One region of the Pseudalkalibacillus sp. R45 genome, then DNA from elsewhere that is predicted to be linked to it. Evidence: riboswitches for the same ligand, from Rfam matches in the RefSeq annotation. Region 1 holds a riboswitch; each other region holds the start of a gene.
What was found. A riboswitch is a leader RNA that binds a small molecule or an ion and turns the genes downstream of it on or off. The one in region 1 is predicted to bind cyclic di-GMP.
Positions count from the first base shown of each region.

Region 2: linked by a shared signal. The riboswitch ahead of ACTWQL_RS08300 (hypothetical protein) and the one ahead of ACTWQL_RS06180 (GspE/PulE family protein) in region 1 are both predicted to bind cyclic di-GMP.
Region 3: linked by a shared signal. The riboswitch ahead of ACTWQL_RS05330 (DUF5667 domain-containing protein) and the one ahead of ACTWQL_RS06180 (GspE/PulE family protein) in region 1 are both predicted to bind cyclic di-GMP.

Region 1 covers NZ_JBQQCL010000002.1:88,857-93,913, forward strand. Annotated here, with positions in the region: gene ACTWQL_RS06180 (GspE/PulE family protein) at 1-1,535, opposite strand, end outside; cyclic di-GMP riboswitch class I at 1,686-1,774, opposite strand; gene ACTWQL_RS06185 (ribonuclease H-like YkuK family protein) at 2,128-2,670, opposite strand; gene ACTWQL_RS06190 (GerAB/ArcD/ProY family transporter) at 2,796-3,908, opposite strand; gene ACTWQL_RS06195 (hypothetical protein) at 3,924-4,160, opposite strand; gene ACTWQL_RS06200 (Ger(x)C family spore germination protein) at 4,167-5,057, opposite strand, start outside.
Region 2 covers NZ_JBQQCL010000003.1:127,039-132,095, forward strand. Annotated here, with positions in the region: gene ACTWQL_RS08295 (alanine/glycine:cation symporter family protein) at 99-1,568, shown strand; gene ACTWQL_RS08300 (hypothetical protein) at 1,859-2,335, opposite strand; cyclic di-GMP riboswitch class II at 2,365-2,448, opposite strand; gene ACTWQL_RS08305 (GNAT family N-acetyltransferase) at 2,607-3,164, opposite strand; gene ACTWQL_RS08310 (hypothetical protein) at 3,205-3,372, opposite strand; gene ACTWQL_RS08315 (ATP-dependent DNA helicase) at 3,444-5,057, opposite strand, start outside.
Region 3 covers NZ_JBQQCL010000001.1:1,153,232-1,158,288, reverse strand. Annotated here, with positions in the region: gene ACTWQL_RS05335 (S8 family serine peptidase) at 1-3,162, opposite strand, end outside; cyclic di-GMP riboswitch class I at 3,635-3,719, shown strand; gene ACTWQL_RS05330 (DUF5667 domain-containing protein) at 3,846-4,952, shown strand.

The DNA.
Region 1 (5,057 bases):
TTCTTGAATTCTTCAATCGGCTTCTTTTGGAGGATCAGTTCGCGAAGTCCATCATCGATCGTCAAGACTTCATGGACCCCGATGAATCCTTTATAACCGGAATTGTTACAAAGTTTACAACCGTCACCTCGAACTACTGCTACTTTAGAGCTTTTATTCGTAGTAACGAAGGAGCGGAAATTACCGATTTTGCTTTTTTCTTTTTGGTCTTCTAAATCTATCAAGTCATGGGCTTCAAAAAGCTTCGACTCTTCATCAGAAGCAGGCATACTCTTTGCACATCTTTTACATACACGCGGTGCGAGACGTTGGGCTACAATACATGAAAGTGAGGAGGCGATCAGATAGGGTTCAATTCCCATATCCAATAACCGCCTGATGGTATAAATCGCATCATATCCGTGAATCGATCCAACAACTAGTCTGCCGGATAAAGCTACCCTTGTTGTAACTTCACCAGTCTCTGAATCGGGAATGTCACTGACCATGACGAGATTCGGGTCCTGATTCATGATTGTCCTCATTCCGTATGGAAACGTGAAGCCTAGAGCTTCATCAACCTGTACTTGCATGATCCCATTTATCCTTCGTTCCACCGGACTTTCTAAAGAAACGATTTTTCGCTTATCGATGTTCATATGGTTCAATATGGCATAGAGTTGAGTTGATTTTCCACTGACTGCAGGTCCTGCAATCAAGACCAAGCCTTTCCCCTTGTCCAACGAATCTTCTAATTTCTGTTTGTTCATATCGGTAAAACCGAAATCTTCCAGTTTGAAAAAGTCTTCCGAATGCTTCAATAAACTTAGGACGACACTTTCACCATCAATAGTAGGAACTGTTGAAACACGAATATCAAAGTCATTGTTATAAAAGTCTTTATGTATGTATCCGCTTTGAGGTAATTTTCGTTCGGATGTATCCATATTTGATATGGTTTTGATTCTTGCAATCACGGCCTCTTGCAACTGTTTTGGAATGATCTTTTGTTTTTCAAGCATCTGGTTGATACGATACCTGACCACAAGGCCCTCTTTATCAGTATCAAGATGGATGTCACTTGCGTTTTGTAGTAATCCATAGTCAATGATATCGGATAATTCTTTCACAGAATCCAATAAACCATAATGATCGATAATCGCCATTTCCAATTCACTCCGTGTAGCCAAACACGGTTGCACCACCATACCAGAAGCCACTTGAACATCTTTGATCACTTCTTGATTCAATGGATCGACCATCGCGACCTTCACTCTTCCATCCTTTTGTTCAATTGGTATCATGCAGTGCTTCCGAGCTACTGATTCATGGATCAGCTGTAAGGTGTTACTGCTCGGGGCAGCTTCATCCATATTGATTACAGGTATGCCGAGTTGAAATTCTAACGCTTCTACTAATTGACGCTCTGTAATCATCTCTTCTTCCACAAGGATTTCACCGATTTTCTTATATGAGTGTTTCTGTAATTGAAGTGATTTTTCCAGTTGTTCTTCTGTTATCAAACCATTCATTATCAAAAGTTCACCGATGCGCATTTGGACCTCCTTAAAATGTAATAGAATCTATCTGCATACTTATAAAACGAAAATTGTGAAATTCCAGCATAAAGCCATCCTGGCAAGAAATTAGTGAGAAAATGCGACTAGTCGGCGTCTACAAAAAAAGACATAAAAAGACAAGTGTTTTTGAGCAGCCCGACGGTCATGCCATTAGTAATGGTTTAGATTCGCGGCTTTGCGTCCCCGACTTTCGAACGGGTTTGCCTTTTATCATTCACTTGTAATTCGTGTTAAAGAGAAAATTTTGTCTAGGAAAAAATACCCTTTTGTTCTTGGTTCAATTATACTTGAAAGAAAGATTTGGAAAAATAGAGCGATATCACTAATTTCCAAAATAGTTTAAAAGAACCATTATTTTAAAATTAAAGGTATTCTGACAATTTAAAGTAGGTCCTATTACATATGAAATTCGGAAATAAGAAAGTCGTCGAACATTGTCAACGGCTTTGTGGTGAATTTCTTTTAATAAAAGGCTGTTTGCGAAAACAGCCAATAAAAAACAGCTTCGGTGGATCGAACCTGTTTTTGTTTGAAACCATTAAATTATTTTTATATGGAAAACTAATATCTATTTGGTATAGCGGTTTGCATAACTCGATGCTACCAGGGATTCTGGTTTGATCTTCGCTTCTATTCCATGCGCTTCTATTCTTGCGACCATTTCTGCTACGAATTCCCTCGTTTTATTACGCTTTCCTTTTCCGATATCCAGGTGTCCTTCCATTGTAAAGCTCGACCCTTTATACACATGTGGTAAAACGATTTGGACCAATTTATTTTTTAATGGTTCATTGAAAAGATATGCAACTTCCTCTGTTAGTGACGTTTCAATTGAAATCTTCTGATGTAAGTTACGGATTGCTTCAGGATATCGTAATTTACGATAGCATGCCCATGCCCCTCTCCCAACTCTTTGAATGACCAATCCTGTAATAAAAATCGTTTCATTTTGATAGACGTGGGAATCTGTTCCGATCATCAGCTTATAGTTACCCATCGGTTCCTTTTTCATGAAGGTTACAATATGACTGAATACCTCATCAAAGGTCAGATGGGAGTATGTCAAGTTTTTAAACGTCATCGGCTGGTCTGCAAAGAAACGCCCATTCATTTGCATCCATCTCCTTTTGTCGTTTTCTTGTCCTATTTAAAATAACCGAACATGACCGATATTATTTATGGCTTATACTATTGTATTCTTTTCTTATTCAAAGAGTGAGGGCATTATGCTTGCCATTATCTTGTTCCCTTTGATTTGCGCTTTTTAAGCCATCCCAAGATTAAAATTAATGGAATGAACAGCAGACTGATTGAGAAATCATACATAGGCCAATATTGCCCGATGGCTTCATTGTAATAAACAAGACTTGGTGAGACCGACAATGAAAGTACAATAAGAACCAACCCCATCGGGAACGTTAATGGGCGGTAGTCTTTCAGCTTGAATAGCTGAGCAAGACCGAGAGCAGATGCGTAAAAATAATAGGTTGATTTGATGAATATTGTGATGAGCCATAAAATCGCGATGATCGCTTCAATCCGTTCTAAGAACTCACCAATACTGATCTTTTTGGCTAAGGCGTAAGTTGGATATTGTTGGTGAGCAACCAATTCTCCTCCGAAAACAAGGACCGAACATAACATCAACAACATTAACAATAAACCTCCAGAGAATTGGCTGATGAACATGGCATTTCGTAATTCTTTCGATTTTTTTATATTAACGTATGGAAAGAACATGAGTAAGACAATCAATGTTTCCATATAAGGAAAAGCGATGAATGTCAAAGAACCTCTAAGCATAGGTTTAATACCATCACCTAGAACAGGTTGGATATTTTCAAAGTTGAATAAAGGAAATAGAAAAATAAAGAATAATACCGCTAGAAAAATAAAATATGGAAAAAGGATTTGGACTGTTCTGATCCAATTCTCAAGACCAAGCCTTGAGCCGTAGATTACAAAAACAATGAATAATGTAGTGATTGCTTCGATTGGGGTGTTAGGTAAAATTTGAGTTGTTAAGAAATCACCCAATTCTCTTAATAGCAAAGCAACTGAAAGAAACGGATAGAAGATGAAGAATAATGCGATGATCCTGCCTAAGAACTTCCCAAATAGAATCTCACTGTATTCCACAAACGTTTGATTTGGAAAAAGTTTACTTACTTGATAAAAAAGCATCACAAGACCCATTCCTACTATCATTGCGAAAATGCCGGAAATCCAGGAATCTTGTTTTGCTTCTACAGCAACGCTTCCAGGCAGAACTAGAATGGAGTCACCTACAGTCACCATGAATATTAGAAGAGCAAATTGTGCAACTGATATTTTCCCTTTTTCGATCATTCTGCACAACTCCTTCTATGACAGCAAATTAAAAATGAACGTATGGACAGGTTTATAAATCACTTCTATTGGATATAAAGGATTTGGTATTTTAACATCTGCCACCTCTAAGATACTCATGATGACACCAATTGACAATAAGCTGAAAAAAGTTCCACGCTCTCTCGAACTTGAATGATCTTTGAGATTTCTATATTCAACGAAATAAATCAAACAAGCTACTAACATGACTCCTAATGTTTTTATTACCATATAGCATTACTCCAATTCATTAACGATCGTATCACCGACTGTACCAATTCGACGGATCTTAAGGTTCACGTCTATGTTTACTTCCAACTCCTTGAAGGTTTCGTCCCAATTCTCCTTCAAGCTTTTCCATTTCCGTGGATGTTGCCGATTCACCACTTCTCCAAAACCGAATATGTCGACAGCGAACTCCTCCTGTACAGTTTGCACAGACTTTTCCATCGAGGAAGTAATAACTTTATTCCATTCTTGTTCTAACTTTAAAATGTTGTCTTGCTTTGTAATATCATATTTACAATTGACTTCGTCAATATTTCCTTCGCCTTTTACAAACACACTGATAACTGGAGTTTCACCCTTAAATTCACTTTTTATATTTGTGGAAGTCCTGATCAGATTCATGCCTATTTTCCCCTCACCAGGACAGTTGATTACTCCATTTGCTTTATTAACGTGATCAGTCAGGTAATTGTATCCTTTGCTTTCTTCTTCATTTAACCAGCCAATTAGTTTATCATCTTGAAAAACGGCTAAATCATCAAAAATAAGATTTCCTATGTCCGTTAGATCTTTTACATTTTGCTCAGTTCCAGCTTTTTCGATGTTTCCAATCAATTCGATCCCAGATAAAACAGGCTGTTTTCCTTTACTAAGCAGGTCACTTTTCAAGATATCGAGGGTGACTGCTTTCGTTGGTGCAAACAATTCTTCTGATTTTAACAATGATTTATACATTTTGTTTGCAGGTGCAGGCTCTGAAGGTGTAAATACCTTCAAAACAGTTTCAGCTTCAGTTTCTTTAGTAACGATAATAAAAAAATCAGTACGGAATTCATGATTTCTAGAGACAAAGTCCAGGACGTATTTCATGCTTTCTTTTGCTAATTCTTCCCCGATGAC
Region 2 (5,057 bases), on a different contig from region 1:
TTTCCCTCATAACGTTCCTCCGTAATCGTGCAACTTCCACAAAGGGGACAGCCACACGCTTTTGCAAATTCCACTTTTAAAATCGGGAAATAATGGGTATGGAACAAAAAGATATTATAGAAGAAAAGCATGAAGGGAGCACTGTCGTGGAAATTATTTCTTGGTTCGAAACGTGGGTAGCGAATGTGTCCAACTTCTTATGGACTTATGTACTTGCCATTCTATTAATTGGAGCAGGTATCTTTTTAACAATCAGACTACGCTTTTTCCAATTCCGTTTTTTCGGACACGCATTAAGCCAAACGATCGGGCAAATCTTTAAAAAGGACAAGCATGAAGGGACGATCACCCCTTTCCAGGCTTTCACATCGGCCCTTGCTTCGACAGCTGGAGCAACGAACATCGTTGGTGTACCGGTCGCCATCGCACTCGGTGGACCTGGAGCCTTGTTCTGGATGTGGATGGTCGCGCTGATCGGAATGGCGACCAAATACTCTGAAATCATGCTCGGAGTGAAATATCGGGAAAAGAACAAGAATGGGACGTGGGTTGGTGGTCCGCAGTATTATATCAAGAAAGCACTTGGTTGGGATAAAGTGGCGGCAGCTTTCGCTTTCTTCCTCATGATTGAAGCGATCCCAAGTTTGATGGTCCAATCCAATTCCATCACCACACAAGTTGAAGGTGCTTTCGGATGGTCGACACAAATCACCGGCCTCATCATGTGCGGGTTAGTCGCCATCGTTGTTTTCGGAGGCATCAAACGTATTGGGAAAGTGACCGATAAAATGGTTCCGTTCATGGTCATCACCTACTTGATCGGAGCTTTCATCGTCATTTTCGCTCATATAGGCGAACTTCCAAATGTATTCGGAATGATATTCACACATGCATTTACACCGATTTCTGCTGCAGGTGGATTTGCGGGAGCCGGTATCGCTCAAGCACTCCGTTGGGGAATCGCACGTGGGCTCTATTCGAATGAAGCCGGTCTCGGAACTGCTCCGATTACACATGCAGCAGCACAGACCAATCATCCATCCCGACAAGCTTTATGGGGGATTTTCAGTGTTTTCGTCGATACAATCGTCATCTGTACAGTTTCTGGCCTCGCTGTACTCGTCACCGGAACTTGGATGGAAGTAAGTGCGGATAACGCATCGAACATGATTGGTACTGCCTTTGGAACCGTGATGGGAGAAACGTTCGGCGGAAGCTTCATTGCTATCTTCCTATTCTTCTTCGTCATCACGACGGTCGGTGTCCTGATCTTCTTTGGTGAAAAACAGGCGGAATACTTATTTGGATTAAAAGGATCAAAGTTTATGAGAATCATCTATATCGCAGCGATTTATGTAGGTGCGATCGGCGGCTTGCAGTTTGTCTGGCAGTTCCTCGATCTACTGCTCGCATTCGTCCTGCTCTGTAACATCATCCCGCTCGTCTTCTTGCATAAAGAAATCCGCGCGATGACGGATGACTACATCAATCGGATTTATCGTAAAAAAGAAGGAAAACCCTCAATCCAGCTGTTTTCGGATCAAAGTGACAAGGACATAAGTCAGTGATCTAGCTGAATGATTGAAGTGAACAGATTATGCTGCAAAGTGAACAGATTAATCTTAAAGTGAACAAATTTTCATGGGAAGTGCACAGATTAACCTGGAAAGTGAACAGAATATCTCAGGAAGTGAACAGAATAATTTGAAATGTGATCAGAATATTTGTCGAAGTGAACAGATTATGCTGCAAAATGAACAGATTAAGACAGGATATTATCCATCACACACACATCTATACTAAAAAGAAACAAGCTTACCGAAAAGTCCCTTTGGTAAGCTTGTTTCGTATGTCCCAATTATTTGGAGCCGTTTTTCTTCAATTCAGCCTCAATCGCTTTATCGATTTCATCCTTGGCTTTCGTCAAAGATTCTTCTGCCTTTTCATCTAGATTCGATTTCCCGGATTTCACAGCCTCATTCTTTGTAGCTTCTGCCTCTTTTTTCACGTCTTTATAATACTTGTCCAGCTCATTTTGGTTTTCTTTGATCAGTTTCTCTTTATGCTTTTCGATCTCGCTTTTCGCGCTTTGGACATTCGAACGGATGTCATCTTTGATTTTGGAGACGATCTCGTTCTGCTTGTCTTCAGTCGCTTTTTCGATTTCAGGAAACACCAAAGTGTACAACTGGCTGATTCCGCTCTTGATGTAAGTATTCCAGCTATCCCCATAGGCGGCATAAGCCGTTCCGCCGAACGCACCGATAGCCACCGCCCCGGCCATAACAACTACAACAACCTTTTTCTTGCTCTGATCCATCCATTTTTTAAACATAAAAAATACCCCTTCCTAAGAATTGAAAATTAGAAAGCGGTCGGTTGCACTACTAGCTCCTTCGCATCAAAGTGCCCAAATAAAGATACGAATTCACAGCCCCCTCTATATTCCCTTTGTATTATAACCTTCCAACTTAAGGATGTTAATGAACCCAAATACCTATTAAATGCCATCAGATACCAGGAGAAAACTACCATTTTTGCCAGAAATCCACTCACTTACCGCGGTGGCTCAATCAGCTCCTTTAAGGGTCACGAGGCCATAAAAATCATTTCTTATTATTCAACCAATCTTCTTTAGTCAATTTCATATTAATCGAATCTATTAATTCTCCTTCAAATTCCAAATCATCTTTATCGATACTTTCCACTATGAACCCGACTTTTTCATATAACTTTTTTGCTCTTGAATTGAAATCAAATACACTCAAAGTCAACTGGTTTAGAATCGTATTTTCAAAAACATAATCGACCATTAACCGCGTTGCTTCTGTACCTAACCCTCGATTTCTACCCAACGCTCCAATCAGTATTCTGAAATTCATACTTTGGTTTTCCTCATCAAATAAATTGACAACTCCTTCTCCAACCAACGTATTTGAAATCTTATCAATAATAGCAAGATCCAATCGGTCTTTTTGTGCATTCCTCGTATGATACCAGTGATAGACCTTTTCTCTATTGTATTCAGGAGAGCTCCCTGTATATTTAAGAACCACAGGATCATTTAAACATTCTTCTAAACTCGGAAAGTCTTCATCCATTTTAAAAGGTCTAAGAATAGTCTTGTCTCCAGTAATGATCGGTTTATTGCTCAAATCTATCATGGGGTTTCACTCCTTCCCCTATAAAAATCGGCTGATCCAGCTACCATTTTTCACGCTCTGGATTCTGCTGTTCTAAGAGGTCGATGATCTGTTCATTCTGGTCCCTCTGTTCTTCGAGAAGGTCTCTAATATCCTTCATGTACATGATCACATAATAAGCAGCATATACTGCACCTGCCAAAATCAAAACCCAAAAGATATTCAGCATCCTATCCTCTTCCCCCTCCGCTCATTCCTACTTAACTACTTTTACATGAATGAGCAGAATTCCTCCATTCTTCAGCGGATCACTTTGTAATCCATCCATTCCGGGGGAAGGAGCTTTTGATATTTCGGTGTTAGGAAGCGATCGTCAACGAGTACGATCGTACCGTAGTCCTCTTCTGTCCGGATCAATCTTCCTCCAGCTTGAAGGACCTTATTGATTCCGGGAAACACATACGCATAGTCATAGCCAACCTTCTCGTTTTTGTTGAAATACTCCTTGATGATGTTGCGTTCAAAATTCAACTGTGGCAGCCCGACTCCAACAACCACGACGCCGTTCAGGCGATCTCCTTTTAAATCGACACCCTCTGAAAAAATGCCGCCCATCACCGCAAATCCGATCAGTGTCGTGTCCTTTCCTGCTTCAAATTGGGCAAGGAACTCCTCACGCTCCTCTTCAGCCATCCCGCTGTTCTGTACAATCGCATCATAACCCCAGTCCTCTTCCTCGAACTGTTCATAAACCATCTGCATATAGGCATATGACGGGAAAAAGAAGAGATAGTTTCCGGGTCGCGTTTCAACGAGATTTTTCAACATCGTCAATATCGGGGCAACAGAGCGGTCGCGGTCACGGTACCTCGTCGATAACGGCTGGATGAACACGTCGGCATTTTCTTTTGCGAACGGCGACGGAATCGAAATCGAGTAATCTTCCTCCTCTGCCCCAAGCATATCTTTGAAATAAGGAAGCGGAGATAACGTCGCTGAAAAATAAACCTTCGACCGATACCCTTTTCCGAACTGCTGCAGCAAGTGGGATGGATCAAGACAGAGCATCTTGATGTACACTTCACTTTTTCCATATTCGAGGTACGTCACGTAACGTTCGTCGTATAATTCTGATATCCGTACGAAGTTTTTCGCGTTGAAATACGTTTCGAGGAGTTGTTCCTGTGCTTCGCTTTCCTTTTGTTCAAGCAACTCTTTTTCCGCCTCCGTCACGAATGCCTCCAGCAATCCGAGCAAGTCATCCGGAAATTCTTCCAACTCCACCTGCCGTGTGTCTCCGCATTGCTTTTTTAACAGCAACAAGTGATCATTAATCGCTTTCGCCGTCTCGAATACGCCTTTGTTTTCCGTCTTAAATGCACGCTTTAATTGCAAATAAGGTGATTTGAAGAGCTCCGCTGAGAACATTCCCCGAGCCCGATCCACAAGATTGTGCGCTTCATCTACCAGCAGAACCGTCCTTTTTCTCTGCTCATCGACAAAGCGTTTCAGCGAAATCCGCGGGTCGAAAATGTAATTGTAATCTCCGATGATCATATCAGACGTATAAGCAACATCGAGCGAAAACTCGAATGGGCACAGCTTGTGTTTTCTTGCATATTTTTCAATGGTAGTGCGGTCCATCAACGTTTCGTTCGCTAAAATGTCCATGATCCCATCGTTGACCCGATCGTAATACCTGTCGGCAAACTCACAATAATCCTTCTGGCAGATGGTTTTTTCCTTGAAACAAACCTTGTCCTTTGCCGTGATCGTCACAGAGCTCATATGCAGACCCTTGTCCTTCATCAGGGCGAGGGTCTCCTCCGCTGCGGTGCGGGTGATCGTTTTTGCAGTCAAATAGAAGAATCGCTCGAGATGGCCTTCACCGATCGCTTTTACGGTCGGAAAGAT
Region 3 (5,057 bases), on a different contig from region 1:
ATAAGCGACTACTTCCACTTCAACACCGTTAGGGACATCCACCTCAGATAAATCATATTCTCTAGCATCGGAAGGCAAAAACGTATCTTCTGGCAGGACGTTCTCTCCATCTACTTTGATAAGGAAATGAGAAAGTCCGATACCTTCACTGTCATTCGCTTCCCAGGTCAATTTTTTTGTCGCGATGTCATAATCAGCCGAAACCTCAGGTTGAATCGTATCAACTACAAAAGGAATCTTTTTACTTTGCCAGTCTGCTTCGCGATGTTTCATATCCACACGGGCTTTGATTTCAAAATAGTATTTACCATCAGGGACAACTTCACCATTCACTTTTCCGTCCCAGCCGCGTTCTGCTAAGTAACCGGTATCTCTTCTGCAAAAACAGCTTGCATAGTGTTTCCTAACATTCTTTTCATTCCGGAGGGTCCGGATTTTGTTCTTATCTTCATCCAAGATATTATATTGGACATCACTAGCATTCCTTAAGAAAGTCACCATAGGCGTGACGATATCATAGACGCCATCACCATTTGGAGAAATAGCATACTTGCTTACGGCATCTTCAAAACCATTGATCGGATCCCATCCAAGGTATCCATCTTTACCAGGTTTATGATAAAGGCCGGCACATGGATTTCCCCAACAAAATTCATAAAAGAATTTATCGTCTATGTGGTTCAAACCGTCAATGATACTAGGACGATCCCAGTCTCCATAAAAACCGAGGTAAGGGACAACAAGGTTGGCTTCTTCACCATCTACATCTTCTAAACGGACAAACCCTTCTATAAAGATGTCTTCTTTTAAGTCGAATCCGTCTTCATTCGGTGACCCGTCTTCATTGTAACCAGGAATCCTTGCATCGGTAAGGTCGATGCTGACTTGAATCTCGACGGACTCGCCAGCTGGTACTGTGACTGTTTCAGGAGCATCAACACTTACATTCTTTAAGGGCTCGCCGCCACGTAAATGAGGGTTCCCTTCAGCTTCTACAGCTGCAGACCAGTTCAAGTCTCCTTCTTCGGTTCTTTGAATGGCATCTGTCAGCACATCCACGTTGACTTCATACGTGACATCTTTATCGTCAGAATCATTGATCGCTTCTACTTTAAAATTGACCGTTTCTTCTACAAAGTCACGCAATTCAACTTTCGCTTCGTTTGTATTTGGGTCCACGACACGAACAGGAGTTATTGTTGCGTTATGGATCTGCATTTGCCCTGCCCCTTGCAAACGAGGGGAGAAGGCATGACCATTCGTCCCTTTGACAACCTCAGCTGTATTCATCAATAACGTTTTTGCTAAATGAGCCTGTTCACTAGAAGATAGGTTTTTATAGTCCTCATGTTCTTTAATGTATTCCATTACGAGAGCAGAGCCTCCAGCAACATGAGGAGCTGCCATGGACGTACCACTCATCCATCCGTACTCATCATCATTGAGTGTAGAGTAGATATTACCACCCGGCGCCATGATTTCCGGTTTAAGATCCAGACTTGGCGTTGATCCCCATGAAGAGAAAGAGGTCGGACGTCCCTGTTGTGGAGATGGTTCAGCAGTATCAACCTCAAAATTAAGGCTTGTGTTCCCATCATTATAGAGATTTTTTAACTGGTCGCCAGTCTCCTTTGTCGTGAGCATGAATGGAATGTCGAAATGCCCTTGATCACGGTAGATGGTTCCGCCTGCGCCAGTGTCTACCACGATAATTCCTACAGCACCCTGTTCAGCTGCAACCGCTGCTTTGTCTATGAATGGAGCTGGGGAACCACCACGTGACACTGCAACAATTTTACCAGAAACATCAATTCCTTCGTAATCAGCCTCGGAACCATATTTACTTCCCAACGAAACAATCTCATATTCTTGATCGCCGAGTTTTTCAAACCAATCATCACTTGAATATCCAAAACCATCAATCGGATTTCCGTTTAAAGATAGATTATAGTTATACCACGTCTGCTTATTTCCAGAAGCAGCAACTTGGATGGAATCATAGGATAGGCCCGGTGCACCAACGACACCGATATCAGGGTTCTCTGCAAATGGCGTTTTCACAGGGTCACCAATATGACGGGAATTGCCGGCAGAAACCGAAACGACGACACCATTATCTACGGCTCTAGTTATTGCAAGGTTTGCAACATCGTCGGGAGAATAGAAAGCAGCCACAGAGCCTAAACTCATATTGATCGCATCTGCTCCTAATTTGATTGAGTCATCGATTGCTGCTATGTAAACATCTGAAAAAGTAGAGGAGTATCCAGGATCGTTACTGAAAACTTTCATCGCCAATAGTTGCGATTCAGGTGCAACCCCTTTTATACCACCATCATCAGGATTACCGTTCGCGCCAACGATACCTGCTACATGCATTCCGTGGTTGGATCCATCTGGCACCAAATCACGGATTTTCGTATTGCGGTCGAAATAGTTATAGCCGTATGGAACTTTTTCAGTAAAATAAGTACCAGATAAATCATGTTCTTCTTTCAAACTATTAACCTCTGATTCTGAGAGATCGGCATCCGTTTCCGGACTAAGAATGAAATCCTTGTGAGATGGATCTACACCTGAATCGATCACAGAAACGACCATTCCTTCACCTTTGTATGTTCCTTCTGTCCATGCTTTATAAGATTGGATGAATTCATGGCTCGTGACCATATTAGGTTCAACAATCGGTCTTTCGTATTCGTTTGATAAGTAAACGTCCTTTACGCCAGGCAGTTTTTCAATATTTTTTATTTCACTGTATTGGACTTCACCACTGAATCCATTAACAACAGTCGTAAAGTTGAATTTATAGTTTATGTTGACCTTCTGATCAGCGATGCTTTGCTTTACTTGCTTTTGTCCAGTCGTTACTTTTTCTTGTAATACTTTTTGCGATGGCTTTGCTAGCTTGGAATAATTTGTTCCTTTTTCCTTTGCCAATTCGATTGCAGCTTTACCATCTAATTCTACAATCACTCTGACTTGATCATTCGCTTTAAATGGCAAATCAGCCTTTACGGTATCTAAAGCTTCTTCTTTTGTTGTTGCATTTTCTGAACTTTGGCTGCCGTTATTCATGTTCGGCGTTGCGGCAAAGGATAAATTAGAAAATGCTAATAGGAAAATAAATAAGAGAGTGACACTTTTCTTGAAATTGTTCAATCTAACCACCTAAAAACCCCTTTTCTCCAAATATCATTCTGACCTTCGATTTCTGACTTTCGCCTCCTTGTTCAATCGTTTTCTGCAGATATTTTTATTTTTAAAATAATCTGTCATTTAAAAGTATCAAAACAATATTTGTCAAACATCTACAAAAAGCCCCATATTACTCGGTAAAAAGTAATCAGGGAGATGTTACCAACTAATATCCAGATAAAATTAAATTTAGCTTATACTGGAAGTTTTTTAACGCGTAAAAGTACTACCTGGACAAAGCAGTTCTAATTCTAACAAGTGTTGAAAGTGCGAATACAAAAGGAAAGACCTTAAGCCTAGGTTATTAGTCCTGTTCGCAACGTAATTACGAATTAATTATGTTATATGATCGGTTGGAACTAGAAAAATTCTGAAAAAACGGGTAATTTTGACTTGGTAAAATATTGTCGAATTCTTGTATAATAAAACTAATTAAAGCAGATAAAGGCAAAGCTATCGAAAGGTAGTGACGCAAAGCTAAAGGGACTAACGGTTTATACCTATGTCAGCCAGTTGCCTAAGGATCAGAATACCTACATAACTTGGAGCCCGTGAGAGGGTCCGGCAGCAAATTCCTGGGTTGAGCGTTACATACAGCCTCGGCAATCTGCTTTTTTTATGGAAAAAAAACAGAGGGGATGGAGAACTTGATCAAAAAATGGATCGCAACGATCAGTGCAGCTTCACTTTTGCTTTTCGGAGCAACACCAGCTGCATTTGCAAACACAGACGAGTCTACACCAACAGTCGACGTGTCTGAGGGATCAACGAATGAAGAAAACACAACTGAAGAAGGTACGGAGGAAGAAACGACAGAAGGCGAAGAGGCTCCTGAAGATGAAGAATCAGCAGAAGAAACCGAAGAGCCATCTCTGCTTCCAGGGGACTTTTTCTACTTTGTAAAAACGATGATCGAGAATGTACGTCTAGCAGTAGCTTCAGATGAATATGAAGAAGCGAAAATTTTAGCAGAGATTGCAGCAAACCGGATCGCTGAAGCGAATGCGCTTTTTGCAGCAGGGCAAGAGGAATTGGCCCAAGAGACGCTTGAAGAAGCGTTGAAAGCGCAAGAAGCTGCCATGGAAAAAGCAGAGGAAGACGAATCTTCAGAAGAAACTGAAGAAGGTACCGAAGAAGAAACGACTTCTGATGAAGAAGTGAATGAGGAAGAACCAACGGATGAAAGTACAGAAGAAGAGTCAACTGAAGATGAGGAATCTACAGAAGATGAGGAAACCACTGAAGAAGATGGGTCCGAGGAGGACGAACTTCAGGCAAAATTATCTCATAACATAGATGCACTTCTAATGGCTCTGACGCATGTGAAAAACCCGAATGCTCAAGCTTCTTTGATGAATAATATCCAAAAAGCTTTTGTTAAACTTGATAAAAAGATTGCAAAACTTGAAGAGAAATACGGAGTAGACGTTGATCAAGAGGAAGAAGCTGAAGGCGAAGAAACTGAAGAGACCGAAACTGAAAAAGAGGCTTCAGCTGAAGAAGAAGAGAAACAACCTGAAAAGGCTGAAGAAGAAGCAGAAAAACAAGCCGAAAAGGCTGAAGAAAAAGCAGAAAAAAAGGCTGAAAAAGCCCAAGAAAAGGCTGAAAAAGCTCAAGAAAAACGAGGAAAAGGTAAGCAAGACCATAACAATGACAAAAAAGATCGTGGACACGGTAAGCAAGATAAAGACCGTGGAAACAAAGGTAAACACGAAAAGGATCGCGGAAAAGGGAACGGACACGGAAGAAATTAACACCGTTCAGCCAGTTAAAAAGAGAGAACTCCACACAAATTGTGGAGTTCTCTTTCATATTATAAGCAACACTAGTCACGTGCCAGGCACCGAACAGAAAGCCAG